DNA from 3 places in the Streptomyces sp. NPDC058579 genome. Region 1 is predicted to be linked to each of the others. Evidence: riboswitches for the same ligand, from Rfam matches in the RefSeq annotation. Region 1 holds a riboswitch; each other region holds the start of a gene.
The links. A riboswitch is a leader RNA that binds a small molecule or an ion and turns the genes downstream of it on or off. The one in region 1 is predicted to bind thiamine pyrophosphate.

Region 1 (10,310 bases):
TCCCCTGGGGCGTGGCGCTCCTCGCGGTCGGCCTCGCGGTCGAGACGTACGCGGGCCAGGGCGGCGCGGGCGGCGGGCTGCCGCTCCCGGGCCGCTTCGAGGGCAGCCCGGCGGGGGTGCTCGCGGGCTGGATTCTCACCGCGATCGGGCTCGCGATGGCGGGCCCCGGCATCACCCACTGGTGCGGCCGGCTGCTCCAGGCCGTCCGCCCCGGCGCGACCCGCCTGCTCGCCGGCCGCGTCCTGATGGACGAGTCCCGCCGCATCGGGCGCCCGCTCGGCGTGGTGTGCGCGGTGGCCTCGGGCGCGGTCGCGGCGGCCACGCTGTACGACGCCGGGACGGGCGACTTCGGCCCGCTGACCGGCCTGGGCGCGGCGCTGGTGATGGCCTGCACGACGGCGACGCTCCTGACGGCGGCCCTGGAGTCCAAGCAGTGCCGCGCCCACACGACGGAAGCCCTGGTCCGCCTGGGCGCCCCACCCACGGTCCTCCGCACAGCAGCCCTGATGCGCGCGGGCGCACTACTGACGATCTTCCTACCCCTGACCTGGCTGGTAGGCACCCTGGCAGCGGTCCCGCTGAGCGCTTGAGGCACGCGGGCACCCTCTGGACACCCCCTCGCCCCGCGGGTCTCCCGACTGCGGGGTTCCCCCACGCCCCTTCGCTTCCATCCCGCCGGATCCCCCCGTTGCTCCCCCGCCGCGGGATTCCCCCACCCACCCGATGCCCACCCACCCCCGTCCACCCTCCCGTGTGGGCAATCGTCCCGCAGGGCGGTGGGGGTCCCCCCAGGGCGAAGCCCTAGGGGGAGGGTGGGCACACGGGACGAGGGCGCCCTGGCGGGCGCGTCCGCCCCGACCGGCCCCGCACCACGAGCGCGGCGCCCCGCACAACCGGCCGCACCCCGGGCGCGGCGCCCCGGACAGGACCCCGCACCCCGGGACCCCTACCCTGGCCCCATGCCCCACCGCGAGGAACGCGAAATCCACACCCCCGCCGAGTTCGACGAGGTCACCGCCCGCGGCTCCCTCCAAGGCCACCGCATCCAGTCGGTGGACCTCACCGACCGCACGTTCGCCCTGCTCGCCACCTCCACCACCGGCGCCGTCTTCCTCGGCTGCGAGCTCCAGCCCGAGGCCGCCGCCAAGGTCCGCGCGGACGGGGCCCTCGTCTTCCCACCCGTACCGGATCTGCCCTTCGATCCGTACCGCGCCCACCTCTACTCCCCCGACGAGCTGTTCGACCGCGTCGAGGACGAGGGGTACGAGGCGACGCCCGACTTCCTCGCGTACGACTGGTTCCAGCGGACCAAGTCCGACGGCGACATCTTCGCGTCGATGCTCCGCTCCATCCACGACGACGCGATCTCCGACGCCCTCGACGAACTCCTCGTCGGCGCCCCGGTCGTCGGCGTCATGGGCGGCCACGCGATGGGCCGCGGCACCGACGCGTACGCCGGTGCGGCCCGGCTCGGCCGCGCGCTGGCCCGCGACGGGCTGACCGTGGCGACCGGCGGCGGCCCCGGCGCGATGGAGGCGGCGAACCTCGGCGCGTACACCGCCCCGCTCGCCGACGACGTCCTGGACGAGGCGCTCGAACTCCTCGCCAAGGCGCCCTCCTTCACCCCGTCGGTCACCGACTGGGCACGCGCCGCCTTCGAGGTGCGCTCCCGCTGGCCGAAGGGCGGCGACTCGGTCGGCATCCCCACCTGGTTCTACGGCCACGAGCCGCCGAACCCCTTCGCGGGCCACATCGCCAAGTACTTCGCCAACGCCACCCGCGAGGACGGCCTGCTCGCCCGCTGCGACGCGGGAGTGATCTTCCTGCCGGGCGCGGCCGGCACGGTGCAGGAGATCTTCGACAACTCGACTCCGAACTACTACGAGTCGCGGGGCGAGCCCACCCCCATGGTCCTGGTGAACCGCGCCCACTGGACGGACCGCCTCCCCGCCTGGCCCCTGCTCCAGGCCCTGGCCGCCGAGCGGCCGATGGCGGCGAGGATCGCCCTGGTCGACTCCATCGACGAGGCCCCGGAGGCACTCCGCCGCCTGGGCGCCGGGGGCCGGAGCCACCTGGGCTGAAGCACCGGGCCGCAGGAAGCAACTTCGACGCCCGATCCCACGTCTGGCAGTCCGTACCGCCTCCTGCCTCCCGGAACGGAGCCACTCCGTGCTCATAGGACTGCTGACCGCCGTCGCCGCCTCGATCTGTTACGGCACGGGCTCCGTCCTCCAGGCCGTCGGTTCGCGCAAGTCCGCGCGGCGCGAGGCGGCCGCCGCCGGACAGTTCACCGGCCGGGGCGGGCCGAGTCTCGCGTCGACCGCGAAGGCGGCGACGACCTGGGAGTTCGTCGTCGGTACGGTCCTGGACTTCATCGGCTTCGGCCTCGGCGCGCTCGCCGCCCGGATGCTGCCGCTCTTCCTGTCCCAGACCGTGATCAGCGCGAATCTGGTCATCACGGCGGTACTGAGCGTCCGGCTGCTCGGCATCCGGCTGACCCGCGCGGAGTGGACCTCGATCGGCGTGGTCTGCTCCGCCCTGGTGCTGCTGGCGAGCTCCGCGGGCCCCGAGGGCAGCGGGCACACCCCGATCGCCACGCACTGGTGGCTGCTCGCGATCTCGCTGCTCCTGATGGCCGGCGGCACCGTACTCGTACGCCTCCTCGGCACGCGGGCGGCGATCCTGGCCGGTCTGCTCTCGGGGCTCGGCTTCGGCGCGCTCGGCGTGGGCGTCCGGATCCTCAACGGCATCGACCCCTTCGACCTCGGCGCGCTCCTCACCGACCCGGCGCTGTACGCGATCCTCGTCGCCGGCATCGGCGGCATGTACCTGCACACCGTCGCGCTGCAGATCGGCTCGGTCAACGGGGCGACGGCGGCGCTCGTGGTCGGCGAGACGGTGCTCCCCGGGATGATCGGGGTGTGGTGGCTCGGCGACACCTCCCGCCCGGGCTTCGCCTGGCTGGCCGTCCTCGGCTTCGTCCTGGCGGTCGCGGGCGCGGTCGCGGTGGCCTGGTTCGGCGCCCCGGAGGCCCACGGCGCGGAACCGGACGACGAGCCGGCACCCACCCCACGGGAGACCGCCGGCTCAGGCGCTCCCCGCTAGCCCACCGCTAGTCCCCCGCGAGGACCACGACCTCGTCCGCCGCGAACGTCACCCCCACCTCAGCCCCCACCTCCGGGGCATCCCGCAGCGCGCACTCGGCCTCCAGCGGCGGGCCTTCGGCCGGGCGGAGGAGGACGGCGACGTGGGTGCCCCGGAACGTACGGGACTCCACGGCGCAGGTCAGGCCGTCCGCCGGGGCCACGAGCCGGACGCCCGCCGGGCGGACCAGGACCTCCCGCGCGCCCTGGGGCGAGCCGTCCGGAACCGGGATCTTGCCCCACGCGGTCTCGGCGGCGGCGCCGCTCACCGTGCCGGGCACGATGTTGTCGAAGCCGAGGAACCGGGCCACGAACGCGGAGGCGGGGTGCCGCCAGACGTCCAGGGGCGTCCCGGACTGGGCGATCCGGCCGTCGCGCATCACCACGACCCGGTCGGCGAGCGCGAAGGCCTCACCCTGGTCGTGCGTGACGGCGAGCACCGTCGTACCCAACTGCCGGAAGAGGGCGCGCAGTTCGACGACGAGCCGTTCCCGCAGGCCGCGGTCGAGCTGGCCGAGCGGCTCGTCCAGCATCAGCAGCCGGGGCCGGGGCGCGAGCGCGCGGGCGAGCGCCACGCGCTGCTGCTCGCCGCCGGAGAGCGCGGCGACGGCCCGGCGCGCGGCCCCTGGCAGCCCGACGAGCTCCAGCAACTCCCGTACGCGTTCGTCCTGTTCGGCCTTGGACACGCCCCGCATCCGCAGCCCGAAGGCGACGTTGGAGCCGACATCCCGCTGCGGGAAGAGCTGGTGGTCCTGGAACATCAGGCCGACCCCGCGCCGGTGCACGGGCACGCCCGCCTGGTCCGCGCCGTCGAGCCGGACCCGCCCGCCGTCGAGCGCCTGGAGTCCTGCGACGGCCCGCAGCAGCGTGGACTTGCCGCTGCCGCTCGGGCCGAGCACGCACACGATCTCGTGGTCGGCCACCGCCAGGTCCACGGAGTCGAGCACGGCCCGTTCCCCGAACCGTACGGTCACGTCCTCGAAGCGCAGCATCAGAACTCCCCGGAGCCGGAGGTGGTCCGGTCGGCTCGGAGCCGTTCCAGGAGGAGCAGGGACACCGCGCACACCACCATCAGAATCGTCGAAAGGGCCATGGCCTGGCCGTAGTTGAGCTCACCTGGCCGGCCGAGCAGCCGGGCGACGGCGACGGGCAGCGTCGGGTTGTCGGGCCGGGCGATGAAGACGGTCGCGCCGAACTCGCCCAGCGAGACGGCGAAGGCGAACCCGGCCGCGATGAGCACCGCCCGCCGCACCAGCGGCAGGTCGACCTCGCGCCAGGCCCGCAGCGGCGAGGCCCCGAGCACGGCCGCGGCCTCCCGCAGCCGCTCGTCCACCGCGCGCAGCACGGGCAGCATCGTCCGTACGACGAAGGGGACGCCGACCAGGGCCTGCGCGAGCGGGACGAGGATCCAGCTGGCCCGCAGGTCGAACGGCGGCTCGTCCAGGGTGATCAGGAAGCCGAAGCCGACCGTGACCGCCGACACCCCGAGGGGCAGCATCAGCAGCGCGTCGAAGCCGCGCACCAGCCGTCCCGCCCGGCGGGTCAGGGCGGCGGCCGCGAGTCCGCCGATGAGCAGGGCGAGGGCGGTGGCGACGACGGCGTACCGCAGCGAGTTCCCGATCGTGTCGACCATGGGCACGAGGAAGGTGCCGGAGGGGTCGACGGACTGGAGGGCCCGGTAGTAGTCGAGCCCGTACCCGTCGGGGGTGGCGAAGGACCGCTCGATCAGCACGGCGAGCGGCAGCACGAGCAGCAGCACGATCGAGACGAGGACGCCCGCGAAGAGCGCCCACGCGCCGATCCCTCGGGGCCGGTGCGCGGTCTGCTCGGGCGGTACGAGCTTCAGGGCCGTCTCCCGCCGCCGTACCGTCCGGGCGTGCACGGCGAGGACGACGCCGACGGCCACGAACTGGACGATGGTGAGGACGGCGGCCGTCGTCAGGTCGAAGCGGTCGACCGTCTGCCGGTAGATCTCCGTCTCCAGGGTGGAGTACGCCGGCCCGCCGAGGATCTGGACGACGGCGAAGGAGCCGGCGGTGAAGAGGAAGACCATCAGCGCGGCCGCGGCGACGGCGGGGGCGAGCGCGGGGAGCGTCACCGTCCGCCACGCACGGAACCGGGAGGCGCCGAGCACGCGGGCGGCCTCCTCCTGGCGGGGGTCGAGCTGCGCCCACAGGCCGCCGACGGTCCGGACGACGACGGCGTAGTTGAAGAAGACGTGCGCGAGGAGGATGGCCCAGACGGTGGTGTCCAGGCGGACGCCCCACAGCTCGTCGAGGAGCCCGCCGCGGCCGACGAGCGCGAGGAACGCCGTGCCGACCATGACGGTCGGCATCACGAAGGGCACGGTGACGACGGCGCGCAGCAGTCCCTTGCCGGGGAACTCGAAGCGCGCGAAGACGTACGCGCCGGGCAGCGCGATCAGCAGGGTCAGCGCGGTGGAGGCGAGCGCCTGCCAGAGGGTGAACCAGAGGACGTCGAGGATCTCCGGCCGGGTCAGCGTCTCGCCGAACCGGCCGAACTCCCACGCCCCGTCGACCCGCAGCCCGCGCTCGACGATCGAGGCGACGGGCCACGCGAAGAAGAGCGCGAAGAACGCGACGGGCACGACCATCAGGCCGAGCCGCGCCGCGCTTCCCCGGCGGTCGGGAACTACTTCAGAACGGTCGAGGACCACGACTGGATCCACTGGTCACGCTTCTCGGCGATCTTCTCCGGCGCCATGGTCTGCGGCTTGTCGATCACCACACCGTGCTTGGTGAACAGCTCGGGCAGCTGCGCGCCCTCGGTCACCGGGTTGACGAACATCTGCAGCGGCATGTCGTCCTGGAACTTCTTGGAGATCAGGAAGTCGATCAGCGCCTTGCCGCCCTCGGGGTTCTTCGCCCCGTTCAGCAGACCGGCGAACTCGACCTGCCGGAAGCAGGTGCCGGTGGAGACCCCGGTCGGGGCGTCCTTCGGCTGCGGCTCGGAGTAGAGGACCTCGACCGGCGGGCTGGAGGCGTACGAGACGACCAGCGGGCGGTCTCCCTTGGCCTGCTTGCCGCCGGCAGAGCCGGAGAACTCCTGGTTGTAGGCGAGCTCCCAGCTGTCGACGGTCTTCACGCCGTTGGCCTTGAGCTTCGTCCAGTAGTCCTGCCAGCCGTCGTCGCCGTACCGCGCGGCGGTGCCGAGCAGGAAGCCGAGGCCCGGGGAGGACTTCTCGGGGTTCTCGACCACGAGCAGGTTCTTGTACTCCGGCTTGGCCAGGTCGTCGAAGGTCTGCGGGGGCGCGAGCTTCTTGTCGGCGAAGTACTTCTTGTCGTAGTTGACGCAGATGTCGCCCGTGTCGACCGGGGTGACCCGGTGCTCCTTGTCGAGCTTCGTCTCGGGCAGCACCAGGTCGAGACCCTTCGCCTCGTACGGGACGAAGATCCCGTTGTCGAGCGCGCGGGAGAGCAGGGTGTTGTCGACGCCGAAGAAGACGTCTCCCTGCGGGGAGCCCTTGGTCAGGATCTCCTTGTTGACGGCGACGCCCGCGTCACCGCTCTTGAGGACCTTGACGGTGAAGCCGGTCTGCTTGGTGAACTCCGCCAGGACCTCCTTGGAGGCGTTGAAGGAGTCGTGACTCACGAGGGTCACGGTCTTCGGCCTGGGCTCACCGCTCTTGCCCGCCGCGTCCCTGATGTCCTCGGTGCCGCACGCGGCGAGCGTGGTGACGCCCAGCGCTGCGGCGATCGCCGTGGCGACCATCTTCTTGGTGCTCACTGAAATTCCTCCTGGGTGTGACCAGGAAGAGACGCGGCCCTGCCCACCGGGAGATGGGCAGGGCGCAACAGCTTGAGTTGCGACCGAACTTCCTACCCAGAATGACCTGGGCGAGGTTCAGAGGGTCTGCGGTCCGATGACCGCACTCTCAGCGCTGTGGCGCTCCCCTGTCGGAATATGGAGATGTGTTCGAGCACAGACTACAAGGTCAGCGCTCCGAGGCCGCCAGCTGTCCACAGGCACCGTCGATCTCCTGCCCGCGGGTGTCACGGACGGTGACGGGAACGCCGTGGGCGGCGATGGCCTCGACGAAGGCCTTCTCGTCCTCGGGCCGGGACGCGGTCCACTTAGACCCGGGCGTCGGGTTCAGCGGAATGAGATTGACATGTACCCGCTTGCCCTTGAGCAGCCGCCCGAGCAGGTCGCCCCGCCAGGCCTGGTCGTTGATGTCGCGGATCAGGGCGTACTCGATGGAGATCCGGCGGCCGGACTTCTCGGCGTACTCCCACGCGGCGTCGAGGACCTCGCGGACCTTCCAGCGGGTGTTGACGGGCACGAGGGTGTCGCGCAGCTCGTCGTCGGGGGCGTGCAGCGATACGGCCAGCCGGCACTTGAAGCCCTCGTCGGCGAAGCGCAGCATCGCGGGCACGAGGCCCACGGTGGAGACGGTGATCCCGCGCTGCGAAAGCCCGAGCCCGTCCGGCTCGGGGTCGGTCAGCCGCCGGACGGCACCGACGACCCGCTTGTAGTTGGCGAGCGGCTCGCCCATGCCCATGAACACGATGTTGCTGAGCCGCGCGGGCCCACCGGGCACTTCACCGTCACGCAGGGCGCGCATCCCGTCGACGATCTGGTGCACGATCTCTGCGGTCGACAGGTTCCGGTCGAGCCCGGCCTGACCGGTGGCGCAGAACGGACAGTTCATCCCGCAGCCGGCCTGCGAGGAGATGCACATGGTGACCCGGTCCGGGTACCGCATGAGCACGGACTCGACGAGCGTGCCGTCGTGCAGCTTCCACAGGGTCTTACGGGTGGTGTCGTCGTCGCACGAGATGTGCCGGACCACCGACATCAGGTCGGGCAGCAGCTCCCCCTGCAGCTTCTCGCGGGAGCCGGCGGGGATGTCGGTCCACTCGGCGGGGTCGTGGGCGTACCGCGCGAAGTAGTGCGTGGACAGCTGCTTGGCGCGGAACGGCTTCTCGCCGATCGCGGCGACGGCTTCCTTGCGCTCGGCGGGCGTGAGGTCGGCGAGGTGCCGCGGCGGCTTCTTGGCTCCGCGGGGCGCGACGAAAGTGAGTTCTCCGGGCTTCGGCATGGTCCTACCAGTGTCGCAGAGGAACGGGGAAGGGCCCGCAGTCTGTGGACAACGGGCCCTTCACCCACAGATTCGCAGGTCAGGTGGTGCCGACGAAGACGACGAGCAGCAGCCAGACCACCGGAGCCGTAGGCAGCAAGGAGTCCAGCCGGTCCATGATGCCGCCATGGCCCGGCAGCAGCGTGCCCATGTCCTTGATGCCGAGGTCGCGCTTGATCATCGACTCGCCGAGGTCGCCGAGCGTCGCGCTCGCCGCCACCGCGAGGCCGAGCACCAGGCCCTGCCACCACGAGCCGTCGTCGATCAGGAACTCCATGCACAGCGCGCCCGCCGCCATCGCGAACGTCACCGCCCCGAGCAGGCCCTCGCGGGTCTTGCCGGGGCTGATCCGCGGTGCCAGCTTGTGCTTGCCGAAGCGCCAGCCGATCGCGTACGCGCCGGTGTCGCTGACGACCGTGAGCAGCAGGAACGTGAGGACCCGCTCCGCACCGTCGTCGGCCGTGAGCATCAGCGCCACGAACGTCGCCAGGAACGGCACGTAGAACGCGGCGAAGACGCCCGCCGTGACGTCCTTCAGATAGCCCTCGGGCGGCTCCGTCATGCGCCACACGAGGACCGCGAGGGCGGTCAGGGCCATGGCGACCCAGGCCCCCTCCGCCCCGCGGACATAGCCGGCCACGACCATCGCCGCGCCACCGACCGCCAGCGGGACGAGCGGAGCCTTGATGCCCTTGCGCTCCTGGAGTCGGGAGGTGAGCTCCCACAGACCGACGACGACGGCGACCGCTATGACGCCGACGAACGCGGCCTTCCAGATGAAAAGGGACGCGACGATGACGGCGCCGAGCCCGACCCCGACTCCTATGGCCGCGCCCAGGTCGCGCCCCGCGCTCTTCTTCTGCGGGGAAGCGGGCCGATTCGGGCTGGACATGGGCTCCTGCGGGTGCTCGTTCGGCGTCTCGTCACGGAACAGGGGACCACTCGGCTGAGCGGCCCCCCGGTCGTGGTCGTCCTGGTGATCGCCGGCGGGGACGTCGGGCACGATGGGCATGGGCCGAGTCTGCGCCGCCCGCAGCCCATCGTATGCGGGACCCGCCGGGGCAGGCCCCTGGTCGGGCCCCCAGTAGCCGGAACCGGCCGGGGCCCCCCAGGAAGAGTCGTTCATCAGACCTCGAGCAGCTCGGCTTCCTTGTGCTTCAGCAGCTCGTCCACCTGCGAAACGTACTTCGCCGTGGTGTCGTCGAGCTCCTTCTCCGCGCGCCGGCCCTCGTCCTCGCCGACCTCGCCGTCCTTGACCAGCTTGTCGATGGTCTCCTTGGCCTTGCGGCGGACGGCGCGGATGGAGATCTTGGAGTCCTCGGCCTTGCCCTTGGCCACCTTGATGTACTCGCGGCGGCGCTCCTCCGTCAGCTCGGGGAACACCACACGGATGATGTTGCCGTCGTTGCTCGGGTTGACGCCGAGGTCGGAGTCGCGGATCGCCTGCTCGATGTTGCGCAGCGCGCTCTTGTCGAACGGGGTCACGACAGCCATGCGCGGCTCGGGAACCGAGAACGACGCCAGCTGATTGATCGGCGTGATCGCACCGTAGTAGTCGGCCACGATCTTGTTGAACATCGCCGGGTGCGCACGCCCGGTGCGGATCGCGGCGAAGTCCTCCTTGGCGACCACGACGGCCTTCTCCATCTTCTCCTCGGCCTCGAGGAGGGTCTCTTCGATCACCACTTGCTCCTGCGTGTCGTCGCGTCTTGTCCTGCACGGTTTGCGACCGGCAGGGCTCTGTCCATCCCCTCGCGGGGAGGTACCCGGTTCGAGCCGAGGCTCAGGCCCGGGTGCCCTGGTCGCTCACGAGAGTGCCGATCTTCTCACCCTTCACCGCGCGCGCGATATTGCCCTCGGCGAGCAGTTCGAAGACGAGGATGGGGAGATTGTTGTCCCGGCACAGGGTGATGGCGGTGGCGTCGGCGACCTTGAGGTCGCGGGAGAGCACCTCGCCGTACTCCAGCGCGTCGAACTTGACCGCGTCGGGGTTGGTCTTCGGGTCGGAGTCGTAGACCCCGTCCACGCCGTTCTTGCCCATGAGCAGGGCCTCGGCGTCGATCTCC
Region 2 (10,310 bases), on a different contig from region 1:
CTTTCAGCAGCCGTGTTTACACAACTGCTCCATCGACTGCGGGGTACATGATGCGAGAGTCGGTCCAAGCCGAGGTCCTGATGAGCTTCCTCGTCTCCGAGGAGCTCTCCTTCAGGATCCCGGTGGAACTGCGGTACGAGACCCGGGATCCCTACGCGGTGCGGATGACGTTCCACCTTCCCGGAGACGCGCCCGTGACCTGGGCGTTCGGCCGGGAGCTGCTGCTCGACGGCATCAACCGACCGAGCGGCGACGGCGACGTGCACATCGCCCCGACCGACCCCGAGGCCCTTTCGGACGTCGCCATCAGGCTCCAGGTCGGCAGCGACCGGGCCCTGTTCCGGGCCAGCGCTCCGCCGCTCGTCGCCTTCCTCGACCGTACGGACAAGCTGGTCCCGCTCGGTCAGGAACGGACACTTGGCGACTTCGAGGACAACCTGGAGGCGGCGCTCGGCCGGATCCTCGCGGAGGAGAACGCCGGCTGACCGGTCACTTCGCGCGGCGGCGCCGCCCGCCCCTGGGGGGCTTGGATGAACGCTTCTCCAGCGAGCCCGGCGAGCCGGCGCCGCCCGTCCGGCCCGCCACGCCCGCCCCACCCGGCCGGTCCGCCGAGACCACGAGCGCGGCGAGAACGGTCGTGACCGGAACGGAGGCGACAAGACCGATCGAACCGACCAGCGTGCGGACGATCTCCTCCGCGACGAGTTCGCTGTTGGCCACTGTCCCCACGCTGCTCTGCGCGATGGAGAAGAGCAGCAGCAGGGGCAGGGCCGCGCCGGCGTACGCGAGGACCAGCGTGTTCACCACGGACGCGATGTGGTCGCGGCCGATCCTGATGCCCGCCCGGTAGAGACCGCGCGGGCCGAGACGGGGATCGGCCTGGTGCAGCTCCCACACCGCCGAGGTCTGCGTCACCGTCACATCGTCGAGGACACCGAGCGAACCGATGATGATGCCCGCGAGCAGCAGACCGGACATGTCGATGTCCGGGTAGAGGCCGTGGATCAGGCCGGTGTTGTCGTCCGTGTTGCCGCTCAGCGAGGCCCAGCTGATGAAGAACGAGCCGAGCAGTCCGATCAACAGCAGCGAGATCAGGGTCCCGAGCACCGCGACCGAGGTGCGGGCGGACAGGCCGTGGCACATGTAGAGCGCGATCAGCATGATCGCGCTCGATCCGACCACCGCCACCACCAGCGGATTCGAGCCCTGAAGGATCGCCGGCAGGATGAAGAAGGTCAGGATCATGAAGCTGATGGCGAGCGCGATCAGGGCCATCACCCCGCGCATCCGGCCGACCAGCACGACCGCCACGGCGAAGATCAGGCCGAGCACCGCCAGCGGGACCTTGCGGTTCACGTCCGTCACCGAGTACTGCAGGTCGCGCGGCGCGTCCGGCGCGTACGCCACCACCACGCCCTGCCCGTCGTCCAGTTGGCGCGGCGCGTCCGGCTGCACGATCTCGATGAACGTACGGCCCTTGTCCGGACCGCTCGTGACCTCGATCGTCGCCTTCTCGCACTGTCCCTGCTGGGCGTTGACCGCCTCGCGCCCCTCGGGGGTCGAGGTGTCGCCGGTCGGCGGGACCTGAGCGGCGTTCACGTCGCTGCAGTCGACCTGCTCCACCGAGACGACCTTGCCCTGGTACGTCTGCCGGTCGAAGCCGACACCGGTGCGCTCGTGTTCCGGTGCGCCGCCCGGCCACAGCACCACGAGCCCGACCACCACCGCCGTGGCGAACGGGATCAGGACAGCGGCGATGACCCTGCGCAGATGCCGGGAGACGGGTGCGGCCGGCCCATGGCTGTGCGAGTGGCCGTGCCCGTGGCCCGCGTCGCCAGGGGCGCCACGGCCGTCATGACCGTCGGGTTCTGGGGTCTGCTGCGAGGAAGTCACCGACCGATCATCGCAAGAACGGCGGGGGCCCACTGTTCAGCACGGCCGGATTGACGCTAGCGTGGTGACACCTTTGCACACGCGGGAGCTCGGAGCACCGGGCTGAGAGGGCGCTGATCACCGTACGCGCGTACTGGACGTACGTACGGGAGGAGGCTGCGCCGACCGCCGAACCTGTTACCGGGTAATGCCGGCGTAGGGAGATCGGTCTCATGACCATTCAGGATGCACGCACGCCTGCCACCAGCGAGAACGCCGGCCAGGACGAGCGCAAGCCGGGCTGGCACAAGGGGTACGTCGAGGGCTCGCGCCCCGACCTCCGGGTGCCCGTCCGGCAGGTGCACCTCACCAACGGCAAGGACGTGACGCTGTACGACACGTCCGGTCCGTACACCGACCCCACCATCGACACCGACGTACGGCGGGGCCTGCCGCCGCTGCGCGAGAACTGGATCATCGCGCGGGGTGACACCGAGGAGTACGCGGGCCGCCCGGTCCGTCCCGAGGACGACGGCATCAAGCACACCTCGCCGCGCGGCGGTGGGCTGAAGAACCTCGACGCCGTCTTCCCCGGCCGCCCGCGCCTGCCCCGCCGGGGTCGCGGCGGCGAGGCCGTGACTCAACTCGCGTACGCCCGCCGGGGCGAGATCACCCCGGAGATGGAGTACGTCGCGATCCGCGAGAACGTCTCTCCCGAGGTTGTACGGGAGGAGATCGCGGCGGGGCGTGCCGTACTCCCGGCCAACGTCAACCACCCGGAGATCGAGCCGATGATCATCGGCAAGCGGTTCCTGGTGAAGGTCAACGCCAACATCGGCAACTCCGCTGTCACCTCCTCCATCGAGGAGGAGGTGGACAAGATGACCTGGGCGACCAAGTGGGGCGCCGACACGGTCATGGACCTGTCCACCGGCCGCAACATCCACACCACGCGCGAGTGGGTGCTGCGCAACTCTCCCGTGCCGATCGGCACCGTGCCGCTCTACCAGGCCCTGGAGAAGGTCGACGGGAAGGCCGAGGAGCTGACCTGGGAGATCTACAAGGACACCGTCATCGAGCAGGCCGAGCAGGGCGTCGACTACATGACGGTCCACGCCGGCGTGCTGCTGCCGTACGTCCCGCTGACCGCCCGTCGCAAGACCGGTATCGTCTCGCGCGGCGGCTCGATCATGGCCGCCTGGTGCCTCGCGCACCACAAGGAGAACTTCCTCTACACGAACTTCGAGGAGCTCTGCGAGATCCTCGCGACGTACGACGTCACGTACTCGCTCGGCGACGGCCTGCGCCCGGGTTCGATCGCGGACGCCAACGACGAGGCGCAGTTCGCCGAGCTGCGCACGCTCGGCGAGCTGAACACGATCGCCAAGCGGCACAACGTGCAGACCATGATCGAGGGCCCCGGGCACGTCCCGATGCACAAGATCAAGGAGAACATCGACCTCCAGCAGGAGATCTGCGAGGAGGCGCCGTTCTACACGCTCGGCCCGCTGACCACGGACGTCGCGCCCGCGTACGACCACATCACCTCGGGCATCGGCGCCGCGATGATCGCCTGGTGGGGCACGGCGATGCTCTGCTACGTCACGCCCAAGGAGCACCTGGGCCTGCCGAACCGCGACGACGTGAAGACGGGCGTCATCACGTACAAGATCGCGGCGCACGCCGCGGACCTGGCCAAGGGGCACCCGGGGGCGCAGGAGTGGGACGACGCGCTGTCGGACGCGCGGTTCGAGTTCCGCTGGGAGGACCAGTTCAACCTGGCGCTCGACCCGGACACGGCCCGTGAGTTCCACGACGAGACGCTGCCGGCCGAGCCCGCGAAGACCGCGCACTTCTGCTCGATGTGCGGTCCGAAGTTCTGCTCGATGAAGATCTCGCAGGACATCCGCCGGGAGCACGGCGGCGACCTCAAGGCGGACGAGATCTCGGCCGGGATGGCGGAGAAGTCCAAGGAGTTCGCGGCGGCCGGCAACCGCGTCTACCTGCCGCTGGCGGAGCAGTAGCCGCAAGGGCCCGCGACCCACGGGGGGATCGCGGGCCCCTTCGCCCCGATCCGGGACTTCGTCCGTGTGAACCCGGTGGCCGTTCCCCTGCTCCGGCTCAGTCCGGTCGGCGTTCCGAAGGGCCGATCTCCGGGCCGGTGTAGTCGGGGCCGGTGAAGTCCGGGCTCGTGAAGTCGGGCCCGGTGAAGTTGGGGCTCGTGAAGGTGGGGCGCGTTCCGGACGCGCCTTCGTTCGGGCTGGAGAAGTCCGGTCCGCTGTAGCCGATCTTCGGTATGCGGTCGGTGCGCGGCGGCGGCACGGACGGTGGGTCGGGTGGTCCGGGGGCGGCCAGGGCCTCGCGCAGGAACGGCAGAATGCCCCGTTCCAGCAGGGCGCGGCGCCAGGCCTCCCTGGCCCGGGACAGCTCGTCGTCCGCTTCCGTACCGGGTGGGTCGCTCGCGGCCACTTCCGTGGAGCGGTTGCGCAGCGCCGTGACCAGCAGCCCGACGGCGGCGCAGAACAGGCCGGCGGCGGCGACGGCCCCGAAGAACCAGCCGGCCGTCAGCAGGGTGTCGGCGACGGTGAGCGTGGGTGCGAGCACCTTCAGCACGGCGCCGACCAGCAGGAATATCAGCGCGGCAGGTCCGGCGAGGACCGGCGCGAGGACGGTGACGATCGCGACGATGCCCGCTCCCGGGCCGCCGCTCGCCCCGTCGCCGTCCGCCGTCAGGACGGCGTCCATCACGCTCGTACCGCTCGGTGACCGGACCTCTTCGCGGACTTTCACGAAGTGGTCGTACTCGATCGCCGCCGCGGCGGTGATCAGGGCCGTCGCGCTCAGCGCCATCGTGCGCAGTTGGCCGGCCGTGAGCCGTTTCCCGATCTCGGCGAGATCTGGATGGTCGTACGCGTTGCGCAGTGCGTCGTCGAGGATGCGCTCGTACTCGGCACGGTCCTCGGTCAGCAGGTGCGGAGCCACGTTCATGTGCATCCCCCGATGCTCCGTAGGGCCGCGTTGACCGTGGGATTTACGGTCGGTTGGGCGGAAACGGAGGAGAGCCTGCTACGGATGATCCGATGGTATTGCGGTTATGGCACAGGGTGACAGGGGGTTTCCTGAAATCGACTTCCCCGGATGCGCAGCGTTATGCGTCAGCCATGCAGGGGGAGTTGGACGACCAGCAGCTTTCCGGCCATGGTCACACCGCCGTCCATGGCGATCGCCAGCCCGTCCGCGTACACGTGCGGACCGTCGACGCCTGGGCCCGAGCCGCCCTCGCCGTCCTCGGTGCCGACCTGGCCCAGGAGGTACGGGATGGGGCTGTGACCGTGCACGACGCGGCTGCCACCGTAGGTGGAGAGGAGCTCCTGGACGGCCTCGGGGCCGCCGTCGTCACGGAAGGCGAAGCGCTTGGTGAACTTGCGGAACAGGTCCCAGACCTCGTCCGCGTCGTTCCGGTTGATGGTCTCGTGGACGGTCTCGTTGACGTCCTCGATGGTGCTGCCGTAGTCCAGGTAGGCGGTGGTGTCGGAGTGCATGAGCAGATGCCCGTCCTCCTCCACCACGGCGTCGAGCCGGGACATCCACTGCATGTGGACGTCCTGGAGCCGGTCCATGTCGTGCTTCTGGCCGCCGTTGAGCAGCCAGGCGGCCTGGAAGGTGGCGGTGCCGGCACCGGAGTTGACGGGGGTGTCCCCGAAGCGCTTGGCGCCGATCAGCAGCAGCTCGTGGTTGCCCATCAGGGCCTTGCAGTAGCCACCGGCGGCGGCGGCCTCCGCGGACAGGCGCATGACGAGGTCGATGACGCCGATGCCGTCGGGACCGCGGTCGGTGAAGTCGCCGAGGAACCAGAGCCGGGCGTTGCCCGCGGACCAGGCGCCGGCCTCGTCGATGAGTCCCTGCTCGCGCAGGGCGGCGACGAGTTCGTCGAGGTAGCCGTGGACGTCGCCGACCACGTAGAGCGGGCCAGGGCCCTCGTCGGCGGCCGGGGCGGGCGCGGGGGACGGGACCGGGTCCACGCGGACCTGGACGGTGTCTCCCCGGTTGATCACCGGGAGGTCGCGCTCGGTGGGGGTGTAGCCCTCGGGGAACTCGTCGTCCGGGAAGGCGTTCCCGGGGTGGCCGGGAAGGGCCGCGGAGAGCGAGACCGGGGGCGTGAGGGGGGACCGGGCGGAGGTGCCGAGGCCGAGGTGGAGGGTGGGGTCGGCGACGGGCCGGACGATCTCGTCGGGTACGACGGGATGCCCCGCAGGGGGCTCCAGGCGTTGGCCCTGCACGGGCACGCGGGCGTACGGCGGTACGCGGAAGTCACGCAATGTCGCCGTGCGCACCACGGGTTCCTGCCCGGCCCCCTGAGTCATCGACCCCTCCACCACCGTCGCGATGCCCTGCACATCGCGGACCGGCCTGGTCGGGGTGGTCCACGATGTCGTGCGCCCATCATAGGAATGAGGGTCCGCCTGTGTGACGCACCAGGGGTGGTGAATCCGGGTCCACTCCGGGTTCACCGGTTGTTTCGCCCGAATTGAGAAGGTCTGGTCCAGGGTCGGAGCAGGGCCGGGCCGGAGTTTGTGCCCGGCACGGCCCCGGAGCCGACCCTCAGTCCTTCGCGGGAGACCGGGGCGGGCTGACCGTCGTTCGCGGCGAACGCCTCTGGGAGGACGTCCGGACGATGAGTTCGGTCGGTATCACCTGCTCGACCGGTCCGTCGATGTCGATCCCCTCGATGGCGTCGATGAGGAGTTGGACGACGGCCGTGCCGATCCGGCGGGGTTTGAGCGAGAGGGTCGTGATGGGCGGTTCGGTGTTGGCGTAGACGGTCGACTCGCTGCAGCAGACCAGCAGCAGATCGTCCGGTACGCGCAGTCCGTAGCGGCGGGCTGCCGCCAGCAGATCGGTTCCGTTCGGGTCGAAGAGTCCGTAGACGGCGTCGGGACGGTCGGGGCGGGCGAGCAGCCGGTCGGCCGCGACGGCGCCCGCGCACGGATCGTGCGCCGGATAGGCCTCGTAGACGGGGTCCTGGCCGACCCGCTCGCACCAGTTGAGGTACGCGGTGGTGGACAGGCGGGTGTAGGTGTCGGTGGTCGTGCCGGTGAGGAGGCCGATCCGGCGGGCGCCGGCGTCGGCGAGGTGGTCGAGGAGGTCGAGGACGGCGGCTTCGTGGTCGTTGTCGACCCAGGCGGTCACCGGGAGGGTGCCGGCGGGGCGTCCGTCGGAGACGACGGGCAGGCCCTGGCGGACGAGCTCGGTGACGACCGGGTCGTGGTCGGAGGGGTCGATGACGACGGTGCCGTCGAGGGCGACGTTCGACCAGACGTCATGGCGGGAGGTCGCGGGCAGGATGACCAGGGCGTAGCCCCGGGCGAGCGCGGCCGATGTGGCGGCTCTGGCCATCTCCGCGAAGTACGCGAATTCGGTGAAGGTGAAAGGTTCATCCCCGTATGTGGTCACGGTCAGGCCGATGAGGCCCGACTTGCCGGTGCGGAGCGTGCGGGCCGCCGCGGATGGGCGGTAGCCCAGCCGGTCTGCGACCTCGCGGACGTGGCGGCGGGTGGCGTCCGGGAGCCGGCCCTTGCCGTTGAGCGCGTCGGAGACAGTCGTGATGGAGACCCCGGCGGCGGCGGCCACATCCCGGATGCCCGCTCGCCCCTGCCGGCTTCCCCGGGTCTGTGCCCGGCTCACCTGGTGCTTCCCTGCTGCTGTCATGGCGAGCCGATAGTAGGGCGAGGGCGGGTGGTTGGGACGCTCGCATATTCACTCGTTGACAGGCACGTTTCTGCATGATCGAGAACCCTCAATTGCCTGCGAAGATAAGGGAGTTAAGGGGTCTCGCGTGTGATCTATGGTCGTCGACCCGTATGGGCCTACCAGGGGGTCCATGTCTCGAAGAGGTCTCAACTCACCTCTACGGGCGACGCGCGCCACGGCGCCCGCCACCAGCGCACGCCACCCGATCGCGCGCTCCCCCACTTGTCCACAGCTTCCGCCATCCGTTGTCCACAGCCCATTCGCAGCGGAGGCGAATCCTCATAAGGTGAGGAGTATTGGTGGTACGGACGGTCGAGGAGGACCACAGTGAGCGCAGTGAGCGACACCGCAGGAGTGGGCGGAGCCGGCGGTACGGGCGGGGCGGGCGAAGGCGGCCCGAAGCTGCGCTCCGTACTGGCCGGGATCCCCACCTACAAGCCGGGCAAGCCGGCCGCCGCGGGCGGTCCGGTCGCCTTCAAGCTGTCCTCCAACGAGAACCCCTATCCGCCCCTGCCGGGTGTGATGGAGAGCGCGGTGGCCGCTGCCGGTGCCTTCAACCGGTACCCGGACATGGCCTGCACCGGTCTGATGAACGAGCTCGCCGACCGCTTCGGGGTGCCGCTCACGCACCTGGCGACCGGCACGGGCTCGGTGGGCGTGGCCCAGTCGCTGATTCAGGCCACCTCGGGCCCGGGCGACGAGGTCATCTACGCCTGGCGGTCCTTCGAGGCGTACCCGATCATCACGCAGATCAGCGGGGCGACCTCGGTGCAGGTGCCGCTGACCGACGGCGAGGTGCACGACCTCGACGCGATGGCCGCGGCGATCACCGACCGCACCCGGCTGATCTTCGTGTGCAACCCGAACAACCCCACGGGCACCGCGGTCCGCAGGGCCGAGCTGGAGCGGTTCCTGGACCGGGTGCCCTCCGATGTCCTGGTGGTCATCGACGAGGCGTACCGCGAGTTCGTCCGTGACACGGAGATCCCGGACGGCATCGAGCTGTACCGCGACCGTCCGAACGTCGCGGTGCTGCGCACCTTCTCCAAGGCGTACGGCCTGGCGGGGCTGCGGGTCGGCTTCGCGATCGCCCATGAGCCGGTGGCGGCGGCGCTGCGCAAGACGGCGGTGCCGTTCGGCGTGAGTCAGCTGGCGCAGGACGCGGCGGTGGCCTCGCTGCGGGCCGAGGACGAACTGCTCGGACGGGTCGGCTCGTTGGTGGCCGAGCGCGCGCGGGTCCACGCGGGGCTCGTGGCCCAGGGCTGGACCGTGCCGGACACCCAGGCGAACTTCGTCTGGCTGCGGCTCGGCGAGCGGACGCTGGACTTCGCGGCGGAGTGCGAGCGGCACGGCGTGGTGGTGCGGCCGTTCGCGGGGGAGGGCGTGCGCGTCACGATCGGTGAGAGCGAGGCGAACGACCTGTTCCTGAAGACGGCGGAGGGCTTCCGCAGGGACGCCTGACCGCGGTCGGGGCGGAAGCGTGCCGGCTCGCGCCGGCCGGTCGGTGCGGTCAGGGCTCGGCGCGCTCGACGCGGATCGGGTCGCCGTCCCTGACGGTGGCCAGGACGCGGGGGTCGCCGTCGAGCGCGCCCAGCAGGTTGCACGGGCTCGCGAGCCGGCATTCGTCGCCCCGGGATATCGGGGTGGGGCCGTAGGGGAGCGCGAGGGCGTCGCCCTCGGTCCAGAAGGCGACCGTGCCCGGCTCCACCACCTGCCGCGCGCCGGCCTCGACGGCGGTGGAGACCGGAGTGTCGAAGTAGACCTCCTCGCCCCAGGTGTGGGCGGTGGAGACGATCGGGAGAGCCCCCGCGAGCGCCTTGCTCGTGGGGGTTTCTTGGAGGGTCGCCGTGGTGTGTCCGGCGGGCCAGGAGATGCGGATCCGAAGGGTCATGCCCCAGATTCAACAATATGTTGAAGGCCTGGGGAAGGGGTGACCCTCGAGTAGGGGTACCCCGGTCTTACGTACGGATTTCGTATGAGCCATAATGCTTGTGAATGTGAACGCGTTCACAAGCGTGTCTCTATTCCTCCCGTAATGGGTGGGATTAAAGGGGCAAACTGCCGTTGTGCCTACGGCGATGTAAGGAGAATGACGACGTGGACCTAGCTCTGGCGCCAGAGACTCTGGCGCGATGGCAGTTCGGCATCACCACCGTCTACCACTTTCTCTTCGTCCCCCTGACGATCTCTCTCGCCGCGCTCACCGCCGGTCTCCAGACCGCCTGGGTGCGGACGGAGAAGCAGAAGTACCTCAAGGCGACGAAGTTCTGGGGCAAGCTCTTCCTGATCAACATCGCGATGGGTGTCGTCACCGGCATCGTGCAGGAGTTCCAGTTCGGCATGAACTGGTCCGACTACTCGCGCTTCGTCGGAGACATCTTCGGTGCGCCGCTCGCCTTCGAGGCGCTGATCGCGTTCTTCTTCGAGTCCACGTTCATCGGCCTGTGGATCTTCGGCTGGGACAAGCTGCCGAAGAAGATCCACCTGGCCTGCATGTGGATGGTGTCGATCGGCACGATCCTCTCCGCGTACTTCATCCTCGCGGCCAACTCCTGGATGCAGCACCCGGTCGGCTACCGGATCAACGAGGAGCGCGGGCGGGCCGAGCTCACCGACTTCTGGCTGGTTCTGACGCAGAACACGGCGCTCACCCAGTTCTTCCACACCATGACGGCCGCGTTCCTGGT
Region 3 (10,310 bases), on a different contig from region 1:
CGGCGGGCCGGATCCTGGTGCTCGCCGTGCTGATGCTCCAGCTGACCTCGGCGGGCGGCACGTACCCGGTGCAGACCAGCCCCGGCTTCTTCAACGCCATCCACCCGTTCCTGCCGATGAGCTACGTGGTCGAGTCGCTGCGCCGGCTGATCTCGGGCGGCGGGATGGGACCCGTGTGGCAGGCGTGCGCGGTGCTCGCCGCGTTCACGCTCGGGGCGCTCGCGCTGACGGCCGTCTCCGCCCGGCGCAAGCAGGTCTGGACGCTTGACCGGCTGCACCCCGATCTGAGCCTGTGAGACCACCGGAACCTGTGAGAATCGAGCCCATGGACAGCAGCAGCACCAGACGCCAGGCCACGCGCGCGAAGCTCTACGAGGCCGCCGTCACGCTCATCGCCGAGCAGGGCTTCTCGGCGACGACGGTGGACGAGATCGCGGAGCGCGCGGGGGTCGCCAAGGGCACGGTCTACTACAACTTCAAGAGCAAGACCGAGCTCTTCGAGGAGCTGCTGCGGCACGGCGTCGGCCTGCTCACCGCCTCCCTTCGAGAGGCGGCCGAGGAGACGGAGCGGCAGGGCGGGAACCGGGTCGACGCGCTGGACGCGATGATCCGGGCGGGACTGGTCTTCATCAACCGCTATCCGGCCTTCACCCAGCTGTACGTGGCCGAGCTCTGGCGCACCAACCGGGCCTGGAACTCGACCCTCCTGGTGGTCCGCCAGCAGGCCGTCGCGGTGGTGGAGGGCGTCCTGCGCCAGGGCGTCGACGAGGGCGAGCTGAGCCAGGACATCGACATCCCGCTCACGGCGGCCGCGTTGGTCGGGATGGTCCTGGTGGCCGCCCTGGACTGGCAGGCCTTCCAGCGGGAGCGCTCGCTCGACGACGTCCACAGCGCCCTGTCCCGGCTGCTGCACGGGCGCGTGAGCGGGCGTTAGCTCCCCACACACGGTCGGCAACACGACGAACGGCGAGGCTCGATCCCCCCGAGCCTCGCCGTTCGCGTTTCCTGCACCCCCGTGCACCCCCGTGCACCCCCGTGCCCCCGTGCCGGCAGGCGCGCGGCCCCGTTCCGCCACCCCGTGTCGGCGGTCCCGGAGCCGCGCCCCTTCCGTGGACACCACTCTCTCGTCCGCGCGGGTCCGCGCCCATCCGCGTATCTACTCATCTCGCCCCCTAGGTACGGATACTCAGAGCTGGTTACGATCGCGGGCGTGTCCGTACTCCCCCTGGTCTTCACCAGCGGCTGGGCGAGCGGGATCAACGCGTACGCGGTGGTCCTCCTGCTCGGCATCTTCGGCGCGACCGGTCTCACCGACGAGGTGCCCGAGTCGCTGCAGCGCACCGACGTCCTGATCGCCGCCGGTGTGCTCTTCCTCTGCGAGGCGGTGGCGGACAAGATCCCCTACGTCGACTCCGTCTGGGACTCCGTCCACACGGTGATCCGGCCGGTGGCCGGAGCCGTGGTCGGCGCCCTGCTGGCCGGGCAGTCGGGTTCGCTCTCCGACCTGGCGGCGGGCGCGGTCGGCGGCTCGACCGCCCTGATGAGCCACTTCGTCAAGGCCGGGACCCGGATGGCGATCAACACCTCGCCGGAACCGTTCTCCAACATCGCCATGAGCACGGCGGAGGACCTGGGGGTCGCCGGGATCATCACCTTCGCCATATTCAACCCCCAGGCGGCGGCGATCATCGCGGCCGTCCTGCTCGTGCTCGGCCTGGTGATACTGGTCTTCCTGGCCCACGCCATCCGCCGCTTCCTGCGCCGCCGGGCGCAGCGCAGGGAGGAGCGCCGGCTGGCCGCCGCGCAGCCGCGGCACTCGGTCCCGCCCGACTGACAGGGCTGTCAGTGGCGGCCGATAGGGTCGCTGGCATGGCACGGATTGTGGTGATCGGCGCCGGGATGGGCGCCATGGCGGCGGCCGCCCGGCTGGCCGTGGCGGGCCACCGGGTGACGGTGTACGAGCGCGGCGGGACGTACGGCGGCGCGGTGCGCCGCTTCGAGCGGGACGGGTTCGGCTTCGACACCGGCCCCGGTCTGCTGCACCTGCCCGCGGTCTACCGCGATCTGTTCGTCAAGACCGGCAAGGAGCCCCTGGAGGAGCTCGTCGAGCTGACGCAGGTCGACCCGGCGAGCCGTCATGTCTTCGCCGACGGCACCCGCGTGGACCTGCCGAACGCCTCGCGGGCCGGCACGGCCTCCGCCCTGGACGCGGCGCTCGGCGCGGGCGCGGGCGAGCGCTGGGGCGACTTCCTGGGCCGGGCCCGCGAGGCCTGGGACCGCACGCGCCGGCCCCTCCTGGAGGAGCCGCAGGCCGCGGACACCACGCCGCTCGCCCGGGAGCCGTATCCGGCGCTCAAGGCGGGCCTGTTGCGGCGCCCCACGACCACGCTCGCGCAGGTCGGCGCGCGCGAGCTGCGCGACCCACGCCTTGTCGCCCTCGTCGACGCGTACGCCTGGGCGTACGGCTTCGATCCGGCCACCGCCCCCGCCTCTGCGGCCGTCCTGCCGTACATGGAGCAGACCTTCGGGTCCTGGTACGTGAGCGGGGGCATCCGGGCGCTCGCCGACGCGCTGTACCAGCGGTGCCTGAAGCGGCGGGTGGAGTTCGTCTTCGACTCCGCCGTCACGGAGGTCGTCGAGAAGGACGGCCGGGCGGCCGGGGTCGAGCTGGCGGGCGGCGAGATCGTGGCGGCCGACCACGTGGTCGCCGGGGCACCGGTACCCGCGCTCTACGGCGAGCAGGTCGTCCCCTGGGAGCGCCAGGACGACTGGCCGTCGTACCAGAGCGACACGACGGGCCGGCTGACGGTCTGTCTGGCCCTGCGCGGGGCGCGCGAGGCGGGGGCCGCGCACCGCACGGTGGTCCACGCGACCGGGGACCGGCCGACGGTGACCGTGCTGCGGCCCGACGACCCGGCGCTGCGCCCGGACGCCGACCACGAGTCGGTGACGCTCTCCGCGACGGTGAACCTGTACCCCGAGTACGACTGGGCGGAGCTCGCCGGGGACATGGTCACCGCTGCGGAGTCCGCCGTGCCGGGGCTGCGCGAGCGGCTGCTCTGGCAGGAGGTCCGCACCCCCGAGGACACCCTGCGCGAGACGGGCGCCGCCGAGGTCCCCGGGCCCGCCCTCGCGGGCGGCCGGGGCCGGTACCTCCCGGCGGCCAACCGCTCCCCGCTGCCGGGCCTCTACTTCGCGGGCGGCTGGTCCCACCCGGGCGGCGGGCTCGCCCACGCGGGCATGTCGGGCGCGCTGGTCGCCGGACTGATCGTGGAGGGCGACGACTTCCGCGGCTCGCGGTAGGCCCGACCGCCGGCCGCCGGTAGCGGTTCGGGCGATCGGGCCCGACCGCCGCCGTCAGTACCGGTACTGCTGGTCGTTGTCGTAGCCGTAGTACTCCTGGCCGCCCTGCTGCGGCGGCGGGGCCGGCTGCTCGCCGTCCCGCTGCTGCGGCACCCACACCCCGCCGGGCGGGGTGTCGTAGCTGTACGAGGGCGCGTACGGGTCCGCGTAGGACTGCTGGCCGCCGGTGCCGTAGTCGTACGCGGCGTACTGCTGGCCGTCCGTGCCCGGGCCGATGTACGGGTCGGAGTAGGCGGCGTACTGCTGCCTGCCGTTGTCATAGTCGTAGCCGGGCTGCTCGTACCCGGGCTGCGGGGCGTATCCCGGGTGCTGTTCGTAGCCGCCGTAGCCACCGTCATATCCCCCGTAGGAGTGCTGCGGGGTCTCGGCGTTGGCCTGCGCGTGGTCGTACGCGGGGGTGTAGACGCCGTACTGGCCGGTGTCCTCGGGCATCGGCTGGGGCTCGTAGACGGCCGTCGTCTCGGCCCGCGTCTCGTCGTACGAGGGGTCGACCGGCTCGTACGCGAGGTCGCTGACCTCCAGCGTGGGGCCGGCGGCCTCGGCGGGCGGGCCGGACTTGCGGCGGCGGCTCGCGCCGGGGCTGCCGCCGATCGCCCAGCCGGTGGAGAAGCCCCGGCGGAAGGAGAGCGTCACATAGGTCTGGCCGACGGCGAAGGCGACCGCGCCCACGACGATCACCGCGACGGACGGCATCAGCACACCGAGGACGACCCCGAGGAAGCCGCTGAAGGCGAGCACGCGCCAGCGCAGCCGCGCCTTGTACTGCAGCAGCACCTCACCCAGCAGCCACAACGCGACGACACCGAACGCGATGTAGAGGACCGTCCACCCCATGCCCGCCCCTCTCCTACGGCCACCGCCACGGGTCTGGGGCGGGTACGCCGGTCACGACTGCACGTGCAGTCCGAGATTCTCGTAGATCTCCAGCGTCGCGGTGGAGTTGTTCAGCGTGATGAAGTGCAGTCCGGGGACACCCTCGGAGAGCAGACGTGCGCAGAACTCCGTCGCGAACTCGATGCCAATGGAGCGTACAGCGGCCGGATCGTCCTTGACGGCGAGGATGCGGTCTTTCACATCCGCCGGGAAGAGAGCGTTGCTCAGCTGGGGCAGCCGGTCGAGGGTCTTCACGTTCACAACAGGCATGACTTCGGGGATGATCGGCGTCTCGCAGCCGGCCTTCACCACGCTGTCGCGCATCCGCAGGTAGTTCTCGGGATCGAAGAACATCTGGGTGATGGCATAGTCGGCGCCGGCCCGGCACTTGTCCACGAAGTGACGGATGTCCGTGTCCCAGTCGGTGGACCGCGGGTGCATCTCCGGGAAGGCCGCGACGCCCACGCAGAAGTCGCCGGACTCCTTGATCAGCCGGACGAGGTCGGCGGCGTACTGCACGCCCTCGGGGTGCTCGACCCACTCCCCCAGCGGGTCGCCCGGCGGGTCGCCGCGCAGCGCGAGCATGTTGCGGATACCGGCGTCGGCGTACTGGCCGAGTACGTTGCGCAGCTCGGCGACCGAGTGGTCGACGGCGGTGAGGTGGGCGACGGGGGTGAGGGTGCTGTCACCGGCGATCTTCTGGGTGGCCTTGACGGTGCCGCCGCGCGTGGTGCCGCCGGCGCCGTAGGTCACGGAGACGAAGCTCGGGCCGACCGCCTCGACGCGGCGCAGGGCGTTCCAGAGGCTCCGCTCGCCCTTCTCGGTGCGGGGCGCGAAGAACTCGAACGAGTACGACGGCTTGCCGGACGCGAGGATCTCGCGGACCGTGCGTGCGCGGTCCGAGCGGGTGGAAGCGGTACCTAGGGCCATACCGGCAGGTTAGACGCGGTGCTGCGGCCGACGAAGTGCTGTCCGAGTCGTGGACACCTTTTTGGACAGCGTTCGGGCGGGGTTTCCCTGGCGCCCATCGGGGCGCCACGGGGGGCGCTACGCAGGACAGGCGTTACGCGGAGCGCTCGCGGATCCGCTTGGCCAGACGGGCTGTAGCCGCGGCCGGGTCGTCGGCCTCGGTGATCGCGCGGACGACGACGATCCGGCGGGCGCCCGCGTCCAGGACCTCGTCGAGATTGGTCTCGTCGATACCGCCGATCGCGAACCAGGGCCGGTCCTGCTCCAGGGCGGCGGCGTACCGCACGAGGCCGAGGCCGGGGGCGTACCGCCCGGGCTTGGTGGGGGTGGGCCAGCAGGGGCCGGTGCAGAAGTAGTCCACGCCCGGCTCGACGGCGGCCGCGTCCACCTCGGACTCGGCGTGGCAGGAGCGGCCGATCAGGACGTCCTCGCCGAGGATCTTCCGGGCGGCGGGGACGGGCAGGTCGTTCTGGCCGAGGTGCAGCACGTCGGAGCCGATGGCGTGGGCGACGTCGGCCCGGTCGTTCACCGCGAGCAGCTTGCCGTGCCGGCGGCAGGCCTCGGCGAAGACGGCGAGGTGCTCCAGCTCCTCGCCGGCCTCCATGCCCTTGTCGCGGAGCTGCACGATGTCCACGCCGGAGGAGAGCACGGCGTCGAGGAAGGCCGGGAGGTCTCCCTGGCGCCTGCGGGCGTCCGTGCAGAGGTAGAGCCGGGCGTCGGCGAGCTGCGCGCGAGGCGTGGACATGGGTGCTTCCCCCCGTTGGGTGCGGCGGTCCGAGGGGGCCGGGCGAAGCCGGCCCCCAGGGCCTCGTGTGGTGTCTTCAGAGCGTGTGCGTCAGACGGCGAGCGCCTGGGCCCGGCGCTTCACCTCCGTACCGCGATTCTCGCTGAGGGCCTGCGCGGGCGTGCCCGGCAGGGAGGGGTCGGGAGTGAAGAGCCACTCCAGCATTTCTTCGTCGCTGAAGCCGTCGTCCTTCAGGAGGGTCAGGGTCCCGGAGAGGCCCTTGACCACCTTGTCGCCGTCGATGAAGGCGGCGGGCACCTGAAGCGCCTTGTTCTCGCCGCGTCGTACGGCGATGAGCTGGCCCTCCTTGACCAGCTGCCGCACGCGCGTCACCTCGACATCGAGCATTTCCGCGATGTCGGGGAGGTAGAGCCAGGCGGGGACGAGAGCATCGGTCTTTGCGTCAATCTCGGTCACGGGACCAAGCCTGCCATCCCGGACTGACAGTCGGTAGTCGGGCCCTACTCGACTGCGGCCTTCAGGGGGACGGAAGGGTCGGTGGCGCGGGTCGGGTCGAGCCTCGCGCCGGACTCGATCAGCTTGCGGCCCTGGGCCAGGTCGCGGGGGCGGCCGACGGCGAGCACGGCGACGAGGGCGCCGTCGTTGAGCCAGAGGACGGACCAGGAGGGGTCGGCCGGGTCGCCGCGGCGGACCAGTTCGGCGGCTCCGGCGTGGTGGCCGGCGTACTGCACGAACCGGCCGAACTGCTCGGACCAGAAGTACGGCACCGGGTCGTAGACCGTGGGGGTCTCGCCGATGATGTCGGCGGCGACGGTCCGGGGGCCCTGGAGCGCGTTGTCCCAGTGGTGGACGAGGAGCCGGGCGCCGTAGCGGGCGGAGGGGAAGGAGGCGCAGTCGCCGACGGCGTACACGTCGGGCAGAGAGGTGCGCAGCCGGTCGTCGGCGGTGACGGAGCCGTCCGCGCCCAGGGCGATGCCGGAGCCGGTGAGCCACCGGGTGGCAGGCCGGGCGCCGATGCCGACGACGACCGCGTCGGCGGGCAGCCGCCGGCCGTCGGTCAGGACGACCGTGCCGGGTTCGACGGACTCCACGCGCGCGTGGGTGAGGAGCTCGGCGCCGCTCTCCTCGTACCAGCGCGCCATCGGGGCGGCGACCTCGGCGGGCAGCGCGCCGGCGAGCGGGCGGTCGGCGGCCTCGACGACGGTGACCGCGCACCCCGCCTCGCGCGCGGCGGTGGCGAACTCGGCGCCGATCCAGCCGGCGCCGACGACCACGATGTCGTGGCGGCGCTCCAGGACGGGCCTGAGGCGGGCGGCGTCGTCGAGGGTGCGCAGCAGGTGGACCCCGGGGACGCCCTCGGTGCCGGGCAGGGTGATCGGTTCGGCGCCGGTGGCGAGGACCAGGACGTCGTACGGGACGGGTCCGGCCTCGGTCTCGATCTCGTGGTCGTCGGCGCGCAGCCCGGTCACGTCGAGGCCGAGGCGCAGGTCGATGGAGAGCGCCTCGAAGTCGACGTCGAAGGCGGAGTCCTCGGCCTTGCCGAGGAGGACCGCCTTGGACAGGGGCGGCCGGTCGTAGGGCTGGTGGGGCTCGGCCCCGATGAGGGTGACCGTTCCGGTGAAGCCCTGTTCGCGCAGGGCGACGGCGGTCTGCACCCCCGCCATACCGGCGCCCACGACGACGACCCGCTGCTCTGCCTGCATCTGCTCGCTCACCCGTTCACCTTAACTATCTGACACATCGTCAGGAAGGCGGCTGCTCCACGACGCTGGTGCCGGAGCCCTCCTGGGACTCCCATGCCCAGCTCTCCTCCAGTCGAACGCGTCCGTCCGGCAGCTCCACCACGAGCGAGGCGCAATGCCCGGAAGAGGTCGTTCCGCCCTGCTTCAGCTGCACGTACCGGAAGTCGAGCCGATCCCCCGCGCGCGTGCCGACGAGAAACCCCCGCACCACGTCCCCGCCCGCGTACTCGGCCCAGATCCGGCCGTCCTCCTCGTGGTACGTGAACCGGGTACGCGTCCCGACCTGACCGGGAGCCTGGTCGGCGACCGGGGCGAGGATCAGACCGTCGAGAGAACGGGCCACGGTGGAGGCTCCCTTACTGGGCGTCGGGGGCTGGGGTTAGGCTGACCGTCAACGTAGAGCACTCGCGGGAGCCCGGACGCACCGGGCTGAGAGGGAGGCTGGCCGGCCTCCGACCGTACGAACCTGATCCGGGTCATGCCGGCGAAGGGAGGGGCTGGACGCCCATGTCGCGTACACGCAGTACGGGCAGTACAGGCAGTACACGCAGCACATGCAGTACCTCTGACGTTCTCGTCATCGGGGGCGGGATCATCGGCCTGGTCACCGCCTGGCGGTCCGCGCAGCGCGGGCTGTCCACGGCGGTCGTGGACCCCGAACCGGGCGGCGGGGCCGCCCGCGTGGCGGCCGGGATGCTCGCCGCCGTCACCGAACTCCACTACGGCGAGGAGACCCTCCTCGCCCTCAACCTCGCCTCCGCGCGCCGCTACCCCGCGTTCGTCGCCGAACTCCAGGACGCCACAGGGCACGACGTCGGCTACCGCGCCTGCGGCACGCTCGCCGTCGCGCTCGACGCCGACGACCGGGCCCATCTGCGCGATCTGCACGCCCTGCAGATCCGCTCCGGCCTGGAGTCGGAGTGGCTCAGCGGCCGCGAGTGCCGCCGCCTGGAGCCGATGCTGGCGCCGGGCGTGCGCGGCGGACTGCGGGTCGACGGCGACCACCAGGTCGATCCGCGCCGCCTCGCCGCCGCGCTCGTCACCGCCTGCGAGCGGGCCGGGGTGGTCTTCCACCGGAGCCTCGCCGAACGCCTTACGGTGGTACGGGACCGGGCCACGGGCGTGACGCTCACCGACGGCTCCGCCCTGGAGGCGGACCAGGTCGTGCTGGCCGCGGGCAGCCTCAGCGGCCGGCTCGCGGGCGTACCGCAGGAGGTCCTGCCGCCCGTACGTCCCGTCAAGGGACAGGTCCTGCGGCTCACCGTGCCGCCCGCGTTCGCGCCGTTCCTGTCCCGGACCGTCCGGGCGGTCGTGCGCGGCAGCCACGTCTACCTGGTCCCGCGCGAGAACGGCGAGCTGGTCGTCGGCGCGACCAGCGAGGAGCTGGGCTGGGACACCACCGTCACGGCGGGCGGGGTGTACGAGCTGCTCCGCGACGCCCACGAGCTGGTCCCCGGCCTCACCGAGCTGCCGCTCACCGAGACCCTGGCGGGCCTGCGCCCCGGCTCGCCGGACAACGCACCGCTGCTCGGCCCGACCGCGCTCGACGGCCTCCGCCTTGCCACCGGGCACTACCGCAACGGCGTGCTGCTCACCCCGGTCACCGGCGACGTCATGGCCGAGTTCCTCACCACCGGCGTGCTTCCTGACGAGGCCCGCCCCTTCACTCCCCGCCGCTTCTCCCCCGTACGACAGGAGCAGCCCGCATGACCGCCACGAACACGACCGTCTCCGTCAACGGCGAGGCGCGTGTCCTCGCCGCGCCCACGACCCTCGACTCCCTGGTCACCACGCTCACCGCCGCGCCCGCCGGCGTGGCGGCGGCCGTCAACGAGACCGTCGTGCCGCGCAGCCAGTGGTCCGCGACCGTCCTCGGCGAGGGCGACCGGGTCGAGGTCCTCACCGCCGTACAGGGAGGCTGAGCGCCATGTCCGACGACACCTTCCTCCTCGGCGGTACGGAGTTCTCCTCCCGGCTGATCCTCGGCACGGGCGGGGCCCCGAGCCTGGAGATCCTCGAACGCTCCCTCGCCGTCAGCGGCACCGAGCTGACCACCGTCGCCATGCGGCGGCTCGACCCGACCGTGCGGGGCTCGGTCCTCTCCGTCCTGGAGAAGCTCTCGATCCGCGTCCTGCCGAACACGGCGGGCTGTTTCACGGCGGGCGAGGCGATCCTGACCGCGCGCCTGGCCCGGGAGGCGCTCGGCACCGACTGGATCAAGCTGGAGGTCATCGCCGACGAGCGGACCCTGCTGCCTGACCCGGTCGAGACCCTCGACGCGGCCGAGACGCTGGTCGACGACGGCTTCATCGTCCTTCCGTACACCAACGACGACCCGGTCCTCGCGCGGAAGCTGGAGGACGTGGGGTGCGCGGCGATCATGCCGCTGGGCTCGCCGATCGGCTCCGGGCTCGGGATCCGCAACCCGCACAACTTCCAGCTGATCGTCGAGCGCGCCGGTGTGCCGGTGATCCTGGACGCGGGGGCGGGCACGGCCTCGGACGTCGCGCTGGCGATGGAGCTGGGCTGCTCGGCGGTCATGCTCGCCTCCGCGGTGACCCGGGCGCAGGATCCGGTGCTGATGGCGGAGGGGATGCGGCACGCGGTGGAGGCGGGCC

Region 2: it holds a riboswitch for thiamine pyrophosphate, as region 1 does, so the genes downstream of both, thiC (phosphomethylpyrimidine synthase ThiC) here and ACFWRO_RS32055 (thiamine ABC transporter substrate binding subunit) in region 1, are expected to answer to the same signal.
Region 3: it holds a riboswitch for thiamine pyrophosphate, as region 1 does, so the genes downstream of both, thiO (glycine oxidase ThiO) here and ACFWRO_RS32055 (thiamine ABC transporter substrate binding subunit) in region 1, are expected to answer to the same signal.

Annotation. Positions count from the first base shown of each region.
Region 1 is NZ_JBHXPI010000046.1:23,654-33,963, reverse strand. It holds gene ACFWRO_RS32080 (hypothetical protein) at 1-590, shown strand, start outside; gene ACFWRO_RS32075 (LOG family protein) at 960-2,081, shown strand; gene ACFWRO_RS32070 (hypothetical protein) at 2,170-3,105, shown strand; gene ACFWRO_RS32065 (ABC transporter ATP-binding protein) at 3,113-4,135, opposite strand; gene ACFWRO_RS32060 (ABC transporter permease) at 4,135-5,757, opposite strand; gene ACFWRO_RS32055 (thiamine ABC transporter substrate binding subunit) at 5,796-6,875, opposite strand; TPP riboswitch at 6,962-7,069, opposite strand; gene rlmN (23S rRNA (adenine(2503)-C(2))-methyltransferase RlmN) at 7,099-8,205, opposite strand; gene ACFWRO_RS32045 (phosphatidate cytidylyltransferase) at 8,285-9,370, opposite strand; gene frr (ribosome recycling factor) at 9,370-9,927, opposite strand; gene pyrH (UMP kinase) at 10,028-10,310, opposite strand, start outside.
Region 2 is NZ_JBHXPI010000001.1:450,950-461,259, forward strand. It holds gene ACFWRO_RS02145 (SsgA family sporulation/cell division regulator) at 51-485, shown strand; gene ACFWRO_RS02150 (YibE/F family protein) at 490-1,893, opposite strand; TPP riboswitch at 1,965-2,112, shown strand; gene thiC (phosphomethylpyrimidine synthase ThiC) at 2,106-3,896, shown strand; gene ACFWRO_RS02160 (hypothetical protein) at 3,994-4,866, opposite strand; gene ACFWRO_RS02165 (metallophosphoesterase) at 5,028-6,251, opposite strand; gene ACFWRO_RS02170 (LacI family DNA-binding transcriptional regulator) at 6,475-7,581, opposite strand; gene hisC (histidinol-phosphate transaminase) at 7,978-9,084, shown strand; gene ACFWRO_RS02180 (cyclophilin-like fold protein) at 9,134-9,514, opposite strand; gene ACFWRO_RS02185 (cytochrome ubiquinol oxidase subunit I) at 9,721-10,310, shown strand, end outside.
Region 3 is NZ_JBHXPI010000032.1:12,545-22,854, forward strand. It holds gene ACFWRO_RS27455 (YhgE/Pip family protein) at 1-296, shown strand, start outside; gene ACFWRO_RS27460 (TetR/AcrR family transcriptional regulator) at 326-934, shown strand; gene ACFWRO_RS27465 (DUF4126 domain-containing protein) at 1,211-1,834, shown strand; gene ACFWRO_RS27470 (phytoene desaturase family protein) at 1,870-3,303, shown strand; gene ACFWRO_RS27475 (hypothetical protein) at 3,358-4,197, opposite strand; gene metF (methylenetetrahydrofolate reductase [NAD(P)H]) at 4,249-5,166, opposite strand; gene thiE (thiamine phosphate synthase) at 5,300-5,950, opposite strand; gene ACFWRO_RS27490 (Rv2175c family DNA-binding protein) at 6,041-6,406, opposite strand; gene ACFWRO_RS27495 (NAD(P)/FAD-dependent oxidoreductase) at 6,451-7,653, opposite strand; gene ACFWRO_RS27500 (hypothetical protein) at 7,694-8,035, opposite strand; TPP riboswitch at 8,090-8,202, shown strand; gene thiO (glycine oxidase ThiO) at 8,200-9,402, shown strand; gene thiS (sulfur carrier protein ThiS) at 9,399-9,614, shown strand; gene ACFWRO_RS27515 (thiazole synthase) at 9,620-10,310, shown strand, end outside.